Regions from separate parts of the Brevibacillus sp. NRRL NRS-603 genome, predicted to be linked through region 1. Evidence: a T-box and tRNA genes for the amino acid it is inferred to sense, from the RefSeq annotation. Region 1 holds a T-box; the other holds one or more tRNA genes.
What was found. A T-box is a leader RNA that pairs with one kind of tRNA and senses whether it is charged. The one in region 1 lies ahead of pheS (phenylalanine--tRNA ligase subunit alpha), so its partner is inferred to be a tRNA-Phe.
Positions count from the first base shown of each region.

Region 2: it encodes a tRNA-Phe, which carries the amino acid that the T-box ahead of pheS (phenylalanine--tRNA ligase subunit alpha) is inferred to sense. The anticodon was not compared.

Region 1 is NZ_PXZN01000013.1:24,245-34,609, forward strand. It holds gene C7R94_RS12010 (spore germination protein) at 1-1,121, shown strand, start outside; gene C7R94_RS12015 (GerAB/ArcD/ProY family transporter) at 1,118-2,278, shown strand; gene C7R94_RS12020 (Ger(x)C family spore germination protein) at 2,271-3,431, shown strand; gene C7R94_RS12025 (GerAB/ArcD/ProY family transporter) at 3,445-4,575, shown strand; gene sspI (small acid-soluble spore protein SspI) at 4,620-4,856, opposite strand; gene C7R94_RS12035 (potassium channel family protein) at 5,028-5,681, shown strand; gene C7R94_RS12040 (TrmH family RNA methyltransferase) at 5,686-6,501, shown strand; gene C7R94_RS12045 (DUF2225 domain-containing protein) at 6,721-7,440, opposite strand; T-box leader at 7,561-7,846, shown strand; gene pheS (phenylalanine--tRNA ligase subunit alpha) at 7,898-8,932, shown strand; gene pheT (phenylalanine--tRNA ligase subunit beta) at 8,948-10,365, shown strand, end outside.
Region 2 is NZ_PXZN01000019.1:4-5,444, reverse strand. It holds gene C7R94_RS17950 (transglutaminase TgpA family protein) at 1-1,569, opposite strand, end outside; gene C7R94_RS17945 (DUF58 domain-containing protein) at 1,574-2,779, opposite strand; gene C7R94_RS17940 (AAA family ATPase) at 2,794-3,747, opposite strand; tRNA gene C7R94_RS17935 (tRNA-Arg) at 3,944-4,020, opposite strand; tRNA gene C7R94_RS17930 (tRNA-Gly) at 4,028-4,103, opposite strand; tRNA gene C7R94_RS17925 (tRNA-Leu) at 4,155-4,236, opposite strand; tRNA gene C7R94_RS17920 (tRNA-Lys) at 4,304-4,379, opposite strand; tRNA gene C7R94_RS17915 (tRNA-Gln) at 4,385-4,459, opposite strand; tRNA gene C7R94_RS17910 (tRNA-Thr) at 4,464-4,539, opposite strand; tRNA gene C7R94_RS17905 (tRNA-Phe) at 4,558-4,633, opposite strand; tRNA gene C7R94_RS17900 (tRNA-Asp) at 4,669-4,745, opposite strand; tRNA gene C7R94_RS17895 (tRNA-Met) at 4,751-4,827, opposite strand; tRNA gene C7R94_RS17890 (tRNA-Val) at 4,885-4,960, opposite strand; tRNA gene C7R94_RS17885 (tRNA-Glu) at 5,048-5,121, opposite strand; tRNA gene C7R94_RS17880 (tRNA-Leu) at 5,136-5,220, opposite strand; tRNA gene C7R94_RS17875 (tRNA-Met) at 5,229-5,305, opposite strand; tRNA gene C7R94_RS17870 (tRNA-Ser) at 5,330-5,420, opposite strand.

The sequences.
Region 1 (10,365 bases):
CGAGAGGTTGGGACAGGCGTTCGGTGGAAGAGCCCCAGACGGAGTCAGTAGTACGAGGGCCACGCGATGGGTTTTGTGAGACGTTGTGCGTGAATGCAGCGCTGGTCCGCTTCCGCTTGAAGGACCCCAATCTCAGAGTGCGTCATATGGTTGTCGGGGAACGAACACAGACAGACATCTATGTCATGTACATCGAAGGGATTGCGTATCCCCCGATGGTGGAGGAAGTGATTGCGAGAATAGAGAGCATTCATGTGGATTCTGTACTGGAAAGCGGCTATATCGAACAAATGATCCAGGATCGCAGATGGTCTCCATTCCCGCAGATTCAAAATACAGAACGTCCCGACAAAGTAGTGGCCAATTTATTGGAAGGGAAAGTAGGCATTCTGGTAGACGGTACGCCGTTCGGTTTAATTGCTCCGGCAGTACTTTCGCAGTTTTATCAGAGTCCCGAGGATTATTACGAGCGATTTTACATCGCGACCTTGATCCGTTTCATCCGGATTATCAGTATTAGCATCGCGTTGATGCTTCCCTCTCTTTACATCGCTTTTAGCTCGTTTCATCCGGAGATGATTCCTTCTCGTTTGGTCATTGCGATGGCGGCAGGACGATCTACCGTTCCATTCCCATCTTTAATCGAAGCTCTGTTTATGGAGCTGGCCATCGAGATTTTGAGGGAAGCCAGCGTGAGGCTGCCTGGGCCCATAGGTCCGACAATCGGGATTGTTGGCGCACTCGTGGTAGGGGAAGCGGCGGTAACCGCCGGACTTGTCAGTCCAGTTATGGTAATCATCGTGGCCGTGACGACAATCGGTTCATTCGCATCACCTAGCTACAGTGCAGCGATCTCCATTCGCATGCTCAGGTTTCCGGTAATGTTCCTAGCAGGGATGTTTGGATTATACGGTATTATGCTGTTTTTGATCGTCATCCTCATTCACTTGTCTTCACTGAAATCGTTTGGAGTGCCCTACATGACCCCACTTAGTCCGCTCAACCTGACGGGAATGAAGGACATGTTCATACGGGTCCCCCATTCTCTTATGAAAACAAGACCGATGATGTTTCATGTTCAAGATAAAACGCGAATAAGAGAGGAGGATAACCGGAAATGAGCCGGAACGAGGGGCACAGCTGGCACCAAAATCTATCGATGTGGCAGCAAATTTGTCTCATGACAAGTACCTTGATCGGTGTCGGCGTTTTGACCCTTCCTCGTACCACCAGCTCCAAATTATTCGAGGCAGGCTGGATCGCACCTCTGATTGGCTCAGCAGGTGCGTTTGTTTCCTTATGGTTAATTGTCAAATTGAGCAAGCGATACCCGGGGGAAACATTCATTGAATATAGTCACAAGGTATGGGGTTCGGCCAGTCGGCCTTGGGTGGGCAAAGTATTCAGCTTTCCTTGGATTAGTATCTATCTGGTATACCTGTACTTCTCCACGGCAATCGTTTCTCGGGTTTTTGGTGAGGTGGTTGTGACGTCCGTTCTTTGGCAGACTCCATTGGAAGCTATGCTCATGACAATGTTTTTGCTAGTTTTCTTTTTGTGCATGCATGAGGTGGAAGTGGTCGCCCGCGTGAACGAGCTATTGTTTCCTTTTATTATCTTGCCGCTGCTATTCATCGCGCTTGCGTCGTTCCAAAAAGCGGAATTTGGGAATCTCCTGCCAATCAATCATGTATCAATTCGTTCGATGGCGGAGGGGGTATACGAAGGGATTTATTCCTATTCCGGATTTGAAATTATGTTCGTTTTTTTCGCCTATGCACAGAAAAACACGAACAAGGAATTGGCTGGATTCTACAGTCTTTTAATTGCCGCACTGATCTACATGTTAATTGTTGTCGCTGGTATCTCGGTATTCGGATACGAAGAACTACAAAGGGTAACGTGGCCGACGCTTGAATTGGTCAAGACGACGCAGGTGCCTGGATTTATTTTAGAACGGTTGGAGTCGGCTTTTTTGGCGGTGTGGGTTTCGGCTGTTTTCACTACGGTAGCAAATGCGTTTTACGTCGTCGTTTACTCACTGAGACAGTTGTTTCGGAAAGGAATTTGGTTTCAAAGAATCATGGCTGCAATCCTGCTCGTCCCTTTGTTCTACTTTTCCCTTATACCGCAAAACATCCCGGAGGTATTTCAAGTAGCTTCGTTGTTGGGGTTGTCTAGCTTATTCATCAATTTGCTCATCCCTGTCGTTTACTGGGTAGTCATACTCATCCGTGACATGATGTCCAAACGGGAGGAGGAGGATGTCGATGGGTAAGTATCTGAGGTGCTTTACTCTGTTTTTCATCTGTATATGCCTATTGACCGGGTGTTGGGACAGGCGTGAATTGGAAGAGCGGGCATCAGTATTGGCGATTGCGATCGATCAGGCAGAAGAGGATGAAAACTTGTTTAAAATGACCGTCCAAATTCCAATTCCGATCAAAATCGCGGGTAGCAGCGGGCAGGGGGGAGGAAGCAATGCGGATGCAGTGAAAATCATGAGCGCCACGGGACGAACGGTAACAGATGCTACCAACAACCTGCAAATGCGATTGAACCAACGATTGTTTCTTGGACATACGCGTGTTCTTGCCTTGAGTGAGGAGGTCGCCAAGGAGGGGATTCAAGACATTATGGACAGTGTTCGCCGCGAACCGCAAATACGGCGCCTCTTGTGGCCGATCGTCGTAAAAGGCAAGGCCTCTACTCTGCTGGAAATCAAGCCGGGGCTGGAGCAAATTCCGGTCGTCTTCTTGATGGGGTTGATCGAGAATGGAACGAAATTAGGGAGAATCCCGGACCAAACGTTGGGTGACTATTTCAATCAGACCTCCAATGAAACCATGGAGCCGTTTCTTAATTATGTAGAAGCCACAAAAAAAGAGGTGAGCTGGAAGGGTGTTGCTGTGTTTCGCGGGCACAAGATGGTAGGAATACTGAATCGCGTACAGTCATGGACATTACTCCAACTACGCAATGAAAAACCAGGTGGAGACATTGTCATTCCATTGCCGAATACCAAAAACGGTTATGTGAGCTTCCGTCCGCACTTTGTGAAAAAAAAGCTGATGATTCAAGAACAAGGGAATACGAAATCAAAAGGATCGGAGTCCTTTTCAGCTACCTACCATTGCGAGCTTCAAGGGGATATCGTCGAATTAACAGAAGACCTAAAAATCCCGCCAGAGCAATTCATCGTACAAATGCAGGCACTTATCAAAAAAGAAATGGAAGAACGTGCAAAAAAACTCTTGCTGCAATTGCAAAAGCAATACAATAGCGACATTTTGAAGCTGGGTCTTACCCTTCGTGCAAAGCATTACCATGAATACTGGAAGAAGCACAACTGGAAGGAAGATTTCAGGGATTTTCCGATTCGTGTAAAATACACAATCAAGTTGCGGCGCCTTGGTATGGAAATGCAATAGGAGAGCGATCACTGTGGAAAATCAGCAACGCAATTTTGGTACCTGGCAGCTCACCAGCATTACGATCAATTCGATGATCGGAGTGGGGTTACTGACTATCCCGAGATCATCAACCGTTCTTCTTCATCAAATGGGCTGGCTTGGTCTCCTTGCAGGTGTTTTGGTGGTATTTGTAGCGGTGGCGTCCGTCGTGTATTTAGGCAACCAGTTTTCTGGCCTGACCTGTGTCGAATTTATGCCACAGATTTTTGGTGCAGTGCCAGGTGGAGTATGTGTTTTTCTGTTCATTCTCTATCAATTATTTAATGCCGGAATGGTAGCCAGATTGTTCGGGGAGGTTATCGTAACCTCTGTATTGCCTAATACCCCGTTGGAGGTAATTGTCGTCACTCTGCTCTTGCTCGTGATATTTCTTTGTTGTCATGAAATTGAAACCTTGGCAAGGGTAAATGAGCTGCTGATTCCTTTTCTTCTATTGCCCTCTGTCCTGATTCCTCTCGTCTCCTTTTTGAATGCAGAGTGGAACAATCTATTGCCAGTTCATGTAGAGTCATGGAAACATGTTGTGAAAACAGGTTTAGATACGTATTCGGTTTTCACTGGATATGAGCTGTTAATGGTTTATTTTGCTTTCTCTATCCCGGGAGCAAGGCTGCGAATGGCCAGTTTCACAGGTGTGAGTATTGTCTTTGTCGTATATGTGATTACCGTCATCGCAGGGATCGCTGTATTTGGCTATGAAGAATTGCAGAGGATGGTTTGGCCCTCCCTTGAACTGGTGAAGGTTACGCAGAGGGCAGGCTGGTTTTTGGAACGTTTTGAGTCAGCTTACCTCGCGATTTGGGTTGCTTCTGTGTTCACGTCAATCGGGAATATGTTTTATGCGACGGTTTTTTCGCTGCGGCGCTGGCTTCGCAAAGGCATTCGTTTTCAGCGAATCAGTGCTATCGTGATCATAGTGCCGCTTTTTTACCTATTATTAGTGCCGCAAAATATAGTGGAGTTGTTTGCTTATTCAGATCTCCTGATAAAACTGGGATACATCGTGACCATCATCATTCCCGTCTTGCTGGCAATCACCCAATTCATGCGCAATAAAATCCACAAAGCTCGGGAAGTGAACAATGAAAAGGGAGGGACATAGGGTCCCTCCCTTCGTAGCTTGCTTTTGTTCCGAAGAAGACGTGGTTAAATCGGTTTTTCTGCTTGCTCAGGCAAGTGCTCCGCGATGGTATTAATCATCGTCTGACGGGAGGAAGCATCGCTGTTTTGCCACAAAACTTCAAACAAAACGCCTAAACCGGGGAGAGTCTTCTCCTGACCGCTTGAGATCGCATCACTGATGGTTTCTTCCACTGCGTTTGGATCTGACCCTTGCATTTTGTACATGATCGCTTGTCGTAAATTGAGTGAGGCAATGTTCATGACCGTGCTTGCACCTCTCTTGTGAGAATGAATTCAAGAGATAGTATTTGTAAACGTGGATTTGTGCATACCATGCTTTTCGTACAAAACGTTTATGACCGTTTTGTGGGGGAGGTTTTTGTTGTGCTATAATGCTTGTTATTGGTAAGTTCCGTAAAGGAGAAGATTAACATGTCCAAGCAATTTGCCATTATCGGGATGGGACGTTTTGGTTCTAGCGTGGCGAGAACGCTGTACGAGATGGATTATGAAGTGATGGGAATAGATGAGAACGAGGAGCGTATTAACGAAAATATTCAGTATGTAACGCACGCGGTAGCAGCTGATTCTACGGATGAACGTGCCTTGAAGGAAATCGGCATCCGTAATTTTGACGTAGTCGTCGTGGCCATTGGGGTCGATATTCAGGCGAGCATCCTGACGGTATTGACGCTGAAAGACTTGGGTGTCAAAAAGATCGTGGCAAAAGCACAGAATGAGCGCCATGGACAAGTATTGTACAAGGTGGGAGCTGACCGTGTCGTATTCCCTGAGCGTGACATGGGAGTTCGGGTCGCCCACAATCTGATCTCTTCGAACGTACTTGACTTTATAGAGCTGGCAGAGGATTACAGTGTGGCGGAGGTAGTTGTGTCGTCCAAGCTGGTCGGTCAAAATCTGCGACAACTGGATATTCGGAAAAAATACGAGGTCAACGTTATTGCCATCAAAAGCGGAGATAAATTCAATATCGCTCCTAGCCCGGATGAAGTCATCCAATACGGCGACGTGCTTGTGGTGATCGGGAACAACAAAGACTTACGCGAATTTGAGGAGCGGGCATAGGTTTATGACAAATGAAATCATTTCTTCGGTACAAAACCCTCTGGTAAAGCGATTGCACCAGTTGCTGTCCCGGAAAGGACGGGAAGAGCAGCAGCGTTTTCTCGTGGAAGGGGCGCATCTGGTAGAGGAGGCGTTAAAAAGCGGGGCGGAGGTCGTCACGGTTATTTACGATCAGCAGCGTGACATGGACCCAGCCTGCCAACGTGCTCTGGCTAATCATCCGGAAGCTGTCCAGGTCATTGCGGCTTCAGAGGCAGTGCTGGCGAAGCTGTCCGAAACGAAGTCACCGCAAGGAATTGTGGCCGAAGTGAAAAAAACAGCAGCAGATTGGGCGAAATGGGTAGATAAGAAGAGAGAGGAACAAGGAAGCTTGCTGCTCCTCTTTTTGGACGAAATACAAGACCCCGGCAATCTCGGTACGATTTTGCGCACAGCAGAAGCGGCAGCAGTCGATGGTGTCGTACTTGGGAGTGGCAGTGTCGATATTTACAATGGAAAAGTAGTACGGGCCACAATGGGGGCACTGTTCCGCATCCCGGTCTTTACGCAATCGTTAGTCGAGACGGCAGATGAATGGAAGGCAAAGGGAGGGCGAGTTCTGATCTCTTCTTTGGAGCAAAACAGTGTTTCCTATGACGAGGCTGACTATGCTGGCCTAACGGCATTGGTCATAGGCAATGAAGGTAGAGGCGTTTCCAAAGAGATGTTTGCCAAAGCCGATCAATTCGTCCACATTCCCCTCTACGGCGGTGCGGAGTCACTGAATGCGGCAGTCGCGGCAGGAATTTTCGTCTATGAGGCACAGCGCAAAAGAAGATAATAGGTAAAGCCGACATCCTCGAGATTAAGGATGATCGGCTTTGTTTGTGTGATCCTTTGAAATTGATTACATGGGACCTACATTAAAATGGAATATATACACTTGAGTGCCACCGGAATAGACATCAACCCTATAGTAGCCTGGAGACGATGCAATCACTCGTCCTTGGGGTTTTTGCCATATCCTTCCAATTATCGCATAGAAAAAAGATCGGCATGTCTAGCCGATCTTTTGCTCGTTCTTTTTCTCTTTATACTCTTCACGCGCGAGTTGCCATTGATCTTGCGCCATCCGGATAATGCCGCTCTCAATGGTGTGGTTGCGAAAGGCGAGTGCCTTGCCGAAATACTTGATGGCCAAGTCAAACTTTTCGAGTCTGCGATAGAGCTCACCAATCAAGTACAGCAAGCGGACTTCGGTCATTTCCTTGTCACTACGTGTATAGTCAGAATGAATATACGATTGTTCATATTCTTCCACGGCCATATCGATAAAGCGCATTTCTTCCGCGACATTTTTCTCGAGTCGATAAAGCCATGCAAGGCGCAAATACAGACCTGCTTTTACGGAATGGGGCTGATCCGTTATTTCAGCTGCGTAAATGGCGAGCTTGTAGCTGACGATGGCTTCTGGTACATGTCGAACCTTGCCAAAATCTTTTGGCTTCCATTTCGAGGAGATTTGTTCATCCACAATTTGTTTTTGCCAGGGGGCGAGCTTGTCCCGGAATTGATCCGTAAAAGCAAAGCCGCATTCAGGGCAGACATTGACGGTATATAAAATGGGATTTAAAGATTGCTCTTTAAAAGTGGTATAAAAATCGCTGTCGCGATGGACCATCGTCAACGTGCCGCTTCTGATTCTTTTGGTCGAAAAGGTCGCTTGGCAATGGCGGCAGCTGCTTGTCTTATCGTAAAGGGCGGAAACATTGTCAATCATGTCAAAATCCCCTTTCGAATGGGTAACATACACATGAAAACACTCTCGTGATATGTAACATTTGTAGAATTGAAAGTTCTCTCTTGTTGCGCTATAATTTTCCTTACGTCACAATTATAACGTAAAGCGATGACGGAGACTAGTACGCAGGACCTATCTGTTTTTCAGGGAGAAGATGTCACAGACTGCGAGCATCTTTAACATGATAGCTGCCGAATTCACTCCAAAGCCGCACTCTGAACCGCTTTTTGCACAGTAGGAGCAGCCGGGTCATACCCGTTACCAATGATCTGAAGTGAGACAAATGTCTCTTTCCACTAGTGATATTGTCATGGAGTTGTCACAGGCTGGAAGTGAATTGTCTAACAAGGGTGGTACCGCGAGAAAAAAGTAACTCGTCCCTTTTTGAGGGGCGGGTTTTTCTTTTTCCAAAACAGAAATAAAGGAGCGATTCGAAGTGCAAACTCGGTTGCAAGAAATGAAAGAGTCCGCACTGGGCCAAATCAGCCAAGTGACAGAAGCCGCACAACTTCAGGATTTGCGCGTCAAATACCTGGGGAAAAAGGGCGAGTTGACAGAACTTCTGCGCGGCATGGGCAGCCTGACCCCAGAAGAGCGTCCAGTTGTCGGTCAACTGGTGAATGAAGTAAGGGAAGCGCTGGAAGCAGCGTTCTTTGGCAAACAAAAAGCTTTTGAAGAGGCGGCTTTGAATGCCAAGCTTTCTTCTCAAACGATCGATGTGACACTGCCAGGACGTCCAGTACCAGCAGGCACCATGCACCCCCTTTCTCGGATCATTGAAGAGATCGAAGACATCTTCATCGGCCTGGGCTTTGAGGTGGCAGAAGGTCCTGAGGTAGAAATGGACCACTTTAACTTCGAGATGCTGAACCTGCCGAAGGATCATCCGGCACGCGATATGCAAGATACGTTTTACGTCACAGAAGAACTACTGCTCCGTACGCAGACATCTCCTGTGCAAGCACGTACGATGTTGAAAAAAGAAGGCAAGACCCCACTCAAAATGATCTGTCCGGGTAAAGTGTACCGCCGCGATGATGACGATGCGACACATTCCCACCAATTCACGCAGATCGAGGGTCTCGTGATTGATAAAAAAATCGGGATGAGTGACTTGAAAGGTACCCTTTTGACGTTTGCCCGTCAAATGTTCGGGGAAAACCAACAAATTCGTCTTCGCCCAAGCTTCTTCCCGTTCACGGAGCCTTCCGTTGAAGTAGACCTGCAATGCTTCAACTGCGGCGGTCAAGGTTGCCGTGTATGTAAGCAAACAGGCTGGATCGAGATTTTGGGTGCTGGTATGGTACACCCGCGCGTATTGGAAATGGCTGGTTACAACCCTGAAGAAGTCAGCGGCTTTGCATTCGGTATGGGTGTAGAACGAATTGCGATGCTCAAATACGCGGTAGAGGACATCCGCCATTTTTATACCAACGACGTTCGTTTCCTGCGTCAGTTCAATCGAGGCTAGAGAGGAGAGGCAAAGATGAAGGTATCGTACCAATGGTTATCTGAATACGTCGATCTGAGTGGAACGACGCCCCAGGAGCTGGCTGAAAAGCTGACTCGCAGTGGGATTGAAGTAGACGCAGTTGAATCGCGCAACGCAGGTGTATCCGGTGTTGTGATCGGTTATGTAAAAGAACGCAGCAAACACCCAGATGCAGACCGTCTCAACGTATGCGTCGTTGATGCAGGACAAGGAGAAGATCTGCAAATCGTTTGTGGAGCAGCAAACGTAGACAAGGGACAAAAAGTTCTTGTTGCCCTGATCGGTGCGAAGCTCCCAGGTGGTCTGAACATCAAGCGCTCCAAGCTGCGCGGTGTAGAATCCCAAGGGATGATCTGCTCTGCCAAAGAATTGGGCTTAAACGACAAGCTTCTGGCAAAGGATCAGCAAGAAGGCATTATGGTTCTGCCAGCGGATGCGGAAATCGGAATGGATGCCGTTTCATACCTTGGCTTGGATGACTATGTGCTGGAATTGGGACTGACGCCGAATCGCTCGGACTGCTTGAGCATGCTGGGGGTTGCTTACGAGGTAGCCGCTATTTTGGGCAAAGACGTGGTATTTCCACAAATCGAGCTGACCGAAAACGGCGGCGACAACCCGATCCAGGTTAAGATCGAAGCAACTAATGAAAGCTATCAATACCACGGGCGTCACTTCACCAACGCCAAAATCGCGACATCTCCGCAATGGATGAAAAATCGCCTGATGGCTGCGGGAATTCGTCCGATCAATAACGTGGTAGACGTAACGAACTACGTCCTGCTCGAGTACGGTCAGCCGCTGCATGCTTTCGATGCGACACAGGTAGCTGATCGCTCTATTGTCGTTCGATTGGCAAATGAGGGCGAAAAGCTCGTGACATTGGACGATCAAGAGCGTACGCTGGATGAGCAAACCTTGCTGATTGCCGACCAGACCAAAGGCTTGGCGATCGCCGGTGTAATGGGCGGAGCTAACTCCGAAATCACTGATGAAACGAGTGAAATCATTCTCGAAGCAGCTTGGTTCACGCCAAAAACCGTACGCCGCACAGCGCGTATGCTCGGCATGCGTACAGAAGGCTGCGTACGTTGGGAAAAAGGCGTTGACCAAGCGCGTGTACAGGAAGCGGGAGAGCGCGCCGCTTCGCTGATTCAGCAATTGTCTGGGGCAACGGTATCCAAAGGAATCAGTTCTGCTGTTGTAAGCGAAGCTGCGCCTGCTGTTGTTTCCGTTACGCTTGCAAAAATCAATCAGCATCTCGGAACCGACATGTCGGCTTCTGATGTATCGCCGATTTTCGAGCGTCTGCAATTCCCTTATGAAGTAGCGGGCGACAAATGGACAGTAACCGTACCAACAAGACGGGGCGATATTACGCTGCCAGAGGATTTGGTGGAAGAGGTTGCACG
Region 2 (5,441 bases), on a different contig from region 1:
GCCCTTGACCCAACGTGTCGGGATATCCAGAGTACGAAGCATAACCGCCATCGAGGTGGAAAAATGGTCACAGTACCCTCGAAGGCTGTCAAACAAGAAGTGATCGACAAAATCCTGACCTTCTGCAGCGACTGGAACGTCTTTCGTTTCATACTTATATTTTCCACTTGAGCGCAAGTAATTCTCGATCGCTCTCACTTTGTCATAAGGAGTCTTCGCATCCTTGGTAATCGTTGCAGCGAGCTCTCTCACTCTCGGAGGCACCGAGGCTGGCACTTGCAAATAGCGTTCTTTGATCTCATCCGGATAGTTCGTTCCGGCATTCGTTACGGCCTTTTCACTGACAATCGGCACTTCTGCCTCGACCTTGTATTGATTCAGTTTTAGCAAAAGCGGATTGGGGCCGTACTCTGGCCGACCGTTTTTCTCACTCAGCTGAACCAAGTTGATTTTTCCCGCCCGTACTTCTAGTTGCTGATTCATTTTGTCATAAACAACGGTTGCCTCTGGTGGAGCGTAGTTGCTCACCTTTTTCAGCTGACCTTGATAAAAGACAGTCGGGAATTGCTGCGGGCCTTTAAATTCTAATGTAGCTTGAACCTTCTTCGTTTCAAGCCCTTGGAACAACGTATTCTCCCATGTATAGGTTTGCGGGTCCAGGATTGACTCATACTCTCTATCGCCTTTTTCCCAGCCAACTCCCGTATACACGTCCTTCGAGTCACCGCGCCAATAGCTGCGCTCGTTCGTCTTTGCAATAAACACTAATGTGTTATCTTGCAGGAAAGGACCGCCCAACCGTTCGTCGTTGTTATCGTATCCTACTTTTTTCATCACGCCAACAGGGGTATCGTTTCCTTTCCCTGTTAAAAAGGCGATCGGATCAGGCCATGACGGCCCTTCCTTCGGTGCAGCATAACCGATGCCTATGCAAGCCATAATGACCAACACCGAAGCCAGGAGTGAGTTGAACATGATTCGGCTTCTCTTCCCTGCCAATGTTGCCATGTTCGTCATCTTCATCAGATGGCTAATGGACAGCATCAGGAAACCAATAATCAGCGTCCGTACAACCCCTGCACTGGCATCATACGGGAGAAAGGTATCCAACACAGCCAAATACAGCTCCGTCAAAAAGACAAACCATAAGCCTTGTCGCTGTTCCAGCACCAGATACGTTAACATCGTCGCTAATAACACCAAGACAAGGTCAAACATGGTATTCCGCGACAAGATCGACATGTTGGCCCAATCCTGTTGAAACGCTAACGGAAGATCATGAATCATCTGCCCGTACAATTCACTAATCCATTCCGAGTCAAAAAACGGTTTGTCAAATAGAGTAGCATGCAAAAGCACCATTAGCCCCAGTGCCTTGATCGGCAAGGTTAACCACCGATAAGGGATCAACAGGTCAATGATAACAACTCCACCCACAATCGCATAAAACGGCCACAGAACGCCCGTATCGGTCAATGTCTGTAGAGGAATCAGCCACTCTCTTAACATCAGGAACAGAAAAAGGGCCAAGACCCATTCCCAAATCGTTGGACGCTTCCAAACGCTCATGAGTCTATGCACCTCCAATCCGTTTCCACTCTTGATCATCCATGTGAATAGACGTACATGTTACTTTGTTTGCGCCAAGCAGCTGCAACGCTTGCTTTTGTTCATGCGAAATCGTTGACTCGTTCTGCATGAGAAACAACTGCACCCGTCTGCCTTTTTGAGCGAGTGTGACCAAACGACTGATCAACGTTTTTTCTACATGCGGTGTAATAATAATCAAAGTGACCCCTTGAGGTTGCTCCAATGCTTCTCTTCCCACAATTTTTGCAAATAACTCTTGTCCTTCTGGCGCGACACGTGCTAATTGGTCAAAAACTCTGAGGAAATGGGCATGGGACAGCCCTGGTGGTATCGATATACGTTCTGCTTGCTTGTACACGAGCCCATAATGGTATTGATTCCGATTGGCGTAAGCTACAAGACTCGCTGCTAGCTTCACCGCTGTTTCGAACAAGTGCACAGGCTTCCCTTGGTAGCTCGCCTTCTCTACATCAAGGAAAAAGACAGCCTGATTCATCGCCTGATGTTCAAATTCCTTCGTCTTCAGACCCGTCCCCCGTGCGGAAGCGCGCCAATGAATCTGGCTCAATCGATCGCCCCGATGATAGTCTCTAACGCCGCGTACTGCTGCTACATCGTCAGAACGTCGATGGGAGACATGCACCGTCCCGCTGAAGCTCCCGTCACCCAGGGCCCAATGGGTCAATTCCTTGTATTTTGGATAAACGAGAAACTCCTGCGATATCGAATAAACCTTGCGACGCTCAAAAAATCCAAAAAAATCTCCGCCACTCACTACACATTCATCGAGACGATAGTATCCCCTCGGTACATTGGGTATGACATACCGAAACTCGACTTCCCTTTTGAACCACGGGAATATCAGTTGTCGATGAGGCTCATACACGCCAGCCAGCCTCGCCGGCAACGGCTCCATAACCATATTCCAGCCCAGCGGAAACCAAATCCTCCGGCGCAGGCGTATCGTTACAATGACGTCTTCCCCATCCTGCAAACGATTGCGATCTAATTCACGCTCGACTTCTAGCTTCGTGAACATGAGTACATAAGCGACAATTTCATACAGGAGAAACACCAAACTACTATAGAAAAGAAACCAGCTTGAGAAGCCACCTTGAAATTTTGCGAATACATAAGTGATCAGGACTAATGCAATCGCCTTGAGCTTACCCCACCTTTGCTGTCTCATCTGCAATCACCGCCTTAGCTTACCGGGACACGGGTCTCAGACAAGATCATAGCCAACACCCGATCTACGGTTGCTCCTTCCAGTCTTGCTTCTGGTTTCACAATCATACGGTGTGCAAACACTACTGGAACTAGTTCCTTCACGTCATCTGGAATGACATAATCACGTCCACGGACGAATGCCAATGCCTGAACAGCCCGGAAAAGAGCAAGGGAACCGCGCGGGCTCACGCCTAGATAAATATGATGATGCTCACGCGTACGATGACATAGACGCACGATGTATTCTTTTATTCCTTCCGATACCTTGACCGTCGATACCTGGCGTTGTAGTTCCGCAAGCTCGGCGGTGGTCATAACCGGTTGAAGCTCTTCCAATGGATTCGCTGACGAGAATCTGGACAACATCCGCATTTCTTCCTCTACCGTTGGATACCCCAAGCTTACTTGCATGAAAAATCGGTCCAATTGAGCTTCAGGTAATGGGAAGGTCCCTTCATACTCTAATGGGTTTTGCGTTGCCATCACAAAAAACGGCTCTGCCAATCGATACGTAGCACCATCGATTGTTACCGAGCGCTCTTCCATGGCTTCCAAGAGTGCGGATTGTGTTTTTGGCGAAGTCCGGTTGATTTCGTCTGCAAGAATGACATTTGCAAAAATCGGCCCTTGACGGAACTCAAACTCCAGACTTTTTTGATTAAAGATAGCAACCCCTGTCACATCCGTTGGCAACAAATCTGGGGTAAATTGAATACGTTTAAACTCACCGCTGATTGATTTGGACAATGCACGCACCATCATGGTCTTCCCAACGCCTGGTACATCTTCGAGCAAAACGTGACCATTCGCTAGAACAGCCGCTACCATCAGTTCAATTACAGAACGTTTACCAATCAATACTTTTTCTATATTATCGATTAAACTGGCTATTGCAGGATTTACTTGTTCCAATTTGATAGGGTTCATGTTGATACAACTCCTGTTCCATGATATTCTTCCGCAGGTTTGTAACAGCTGTTCCTCCATGCTTTCAGCGTAATTCTAAAGTAATGGATGCAAATAGGAGATACAAGGGAAAAATGCTTAAAATTTGCAAAAATACACAACGAATTATAAAAAAAAGAGTAGGATCTATTCCTACTCTTCGATTTCATATGAAATATGGCGTGCCCTGAGAGATTCGAACTCCCGACCTTTTGATTCGTAGTCAAACGCTCTATCCAGCTGAGCTAAGGGCACAAATAAATGGAGCGGACGAAGGGTCTCGAACCCTCGACCTTCGCCTTGGCAAGGCGACGCTCTACCAATTGAGCTACGTCCGCATGTTACATCTTATGAGGTTAGTACTGAGGACAAAGCTTTCTGTCATAGTATGGTGCGGGTGAAGGGACTTGAACCCCCACGGTTGCCCGCCAGAACCTAAATCTGGTGCGTCTGCCATTCCGCCACACCCGCATTTTACTTAGAACAGAAAAGGCATTGCTTTTACTATCACGCAGCTTTGCTTGTTCAGCTAAAAAACTGGTGAGCCATGAAGGACTCGAACCTTCGACCCTCTGATTAAAAGTCAGATGCTCTACCAACTGAGCTAATGGCTCGCAAATGGCTGGGGTACTAGGATTTGAACCTAGGAATGACGGAGTCAAAGTCCGTTGCCTTACCGCTTGGCTATACCCCAATGGTGGTGCCGGCAATAGGACTTGAACCCACAACCCCCTGATTACAAGTCAGGTGCTCTACCAATTGAGCTATACCGGCGCAGTTGAATTTAATTAATGGTGGCTCGGGACGGAATCGAACCGCCGACACGAGGATTTTCAGTCCTCTGCTCTACCGACTGAGCTACCGAGCCATTTATGAATAATCTTTGCCATTCTTTAAGAAAAATGGCGGAGCTGACGGGACTCGAACCCGCGACCTCCGGTGTGACAGACCGGCGTGAACTCCAACTTCACCACAGCTCCATATTTGGTTGCGGGAGCAGGATTTGAACCTGCGACCTTCGGGTTATGAGCCCGACGAGCTACCGAGCTGCTCCATCCCGCGACGATCAGGACTATCGAGTGTCAGTGTTGACTGACCTTCCTTGCCCTATTATATAAGTGGTGGAGGCTGACGGGATCGAACCGCCGACCCTCTGCTTGTAAGGCAGATGCTCTCCCAGCTGAGCTAAGCCTCCACATTCCCCACAAAGTGACGTTAATGCTCTGAAGCATATTCCGAGTACTTTGCGGGGGCCCCATATTGATATGGGCGTTTTGCTAGGTGACCCGTAGGGGATTCGAACCCCTGAATGACAGCGTGAAAGGCTGCTGTGTTAAACCGCTTCACCAACGGGCCAGGATTATGAAGTATGGTGCGGTCGGCGAGACTCGAACTCGCACGGGTCGCCCCGCCACCCCCTCAAGATGGTGTGTCTGCCAATTCCACCACGACCGCAACTAATATGGTAGCGGCGGAGGGAATCGAACCCCCGACCTTTCGGGTATGAACCGAACGCTCTAACCAGCTGAGCTACACCGCCATGAAGCTATGAGATTAAAACATATGGCGGAGAGTGAGGGATTCGAACCCTCGCTACGCTTGCGCATACTAACGGTTTAGCAAACCGTCCCCTTCGGCCTCTTGGGTAACTCTCCGTATATATGGCTCCTCGGGAC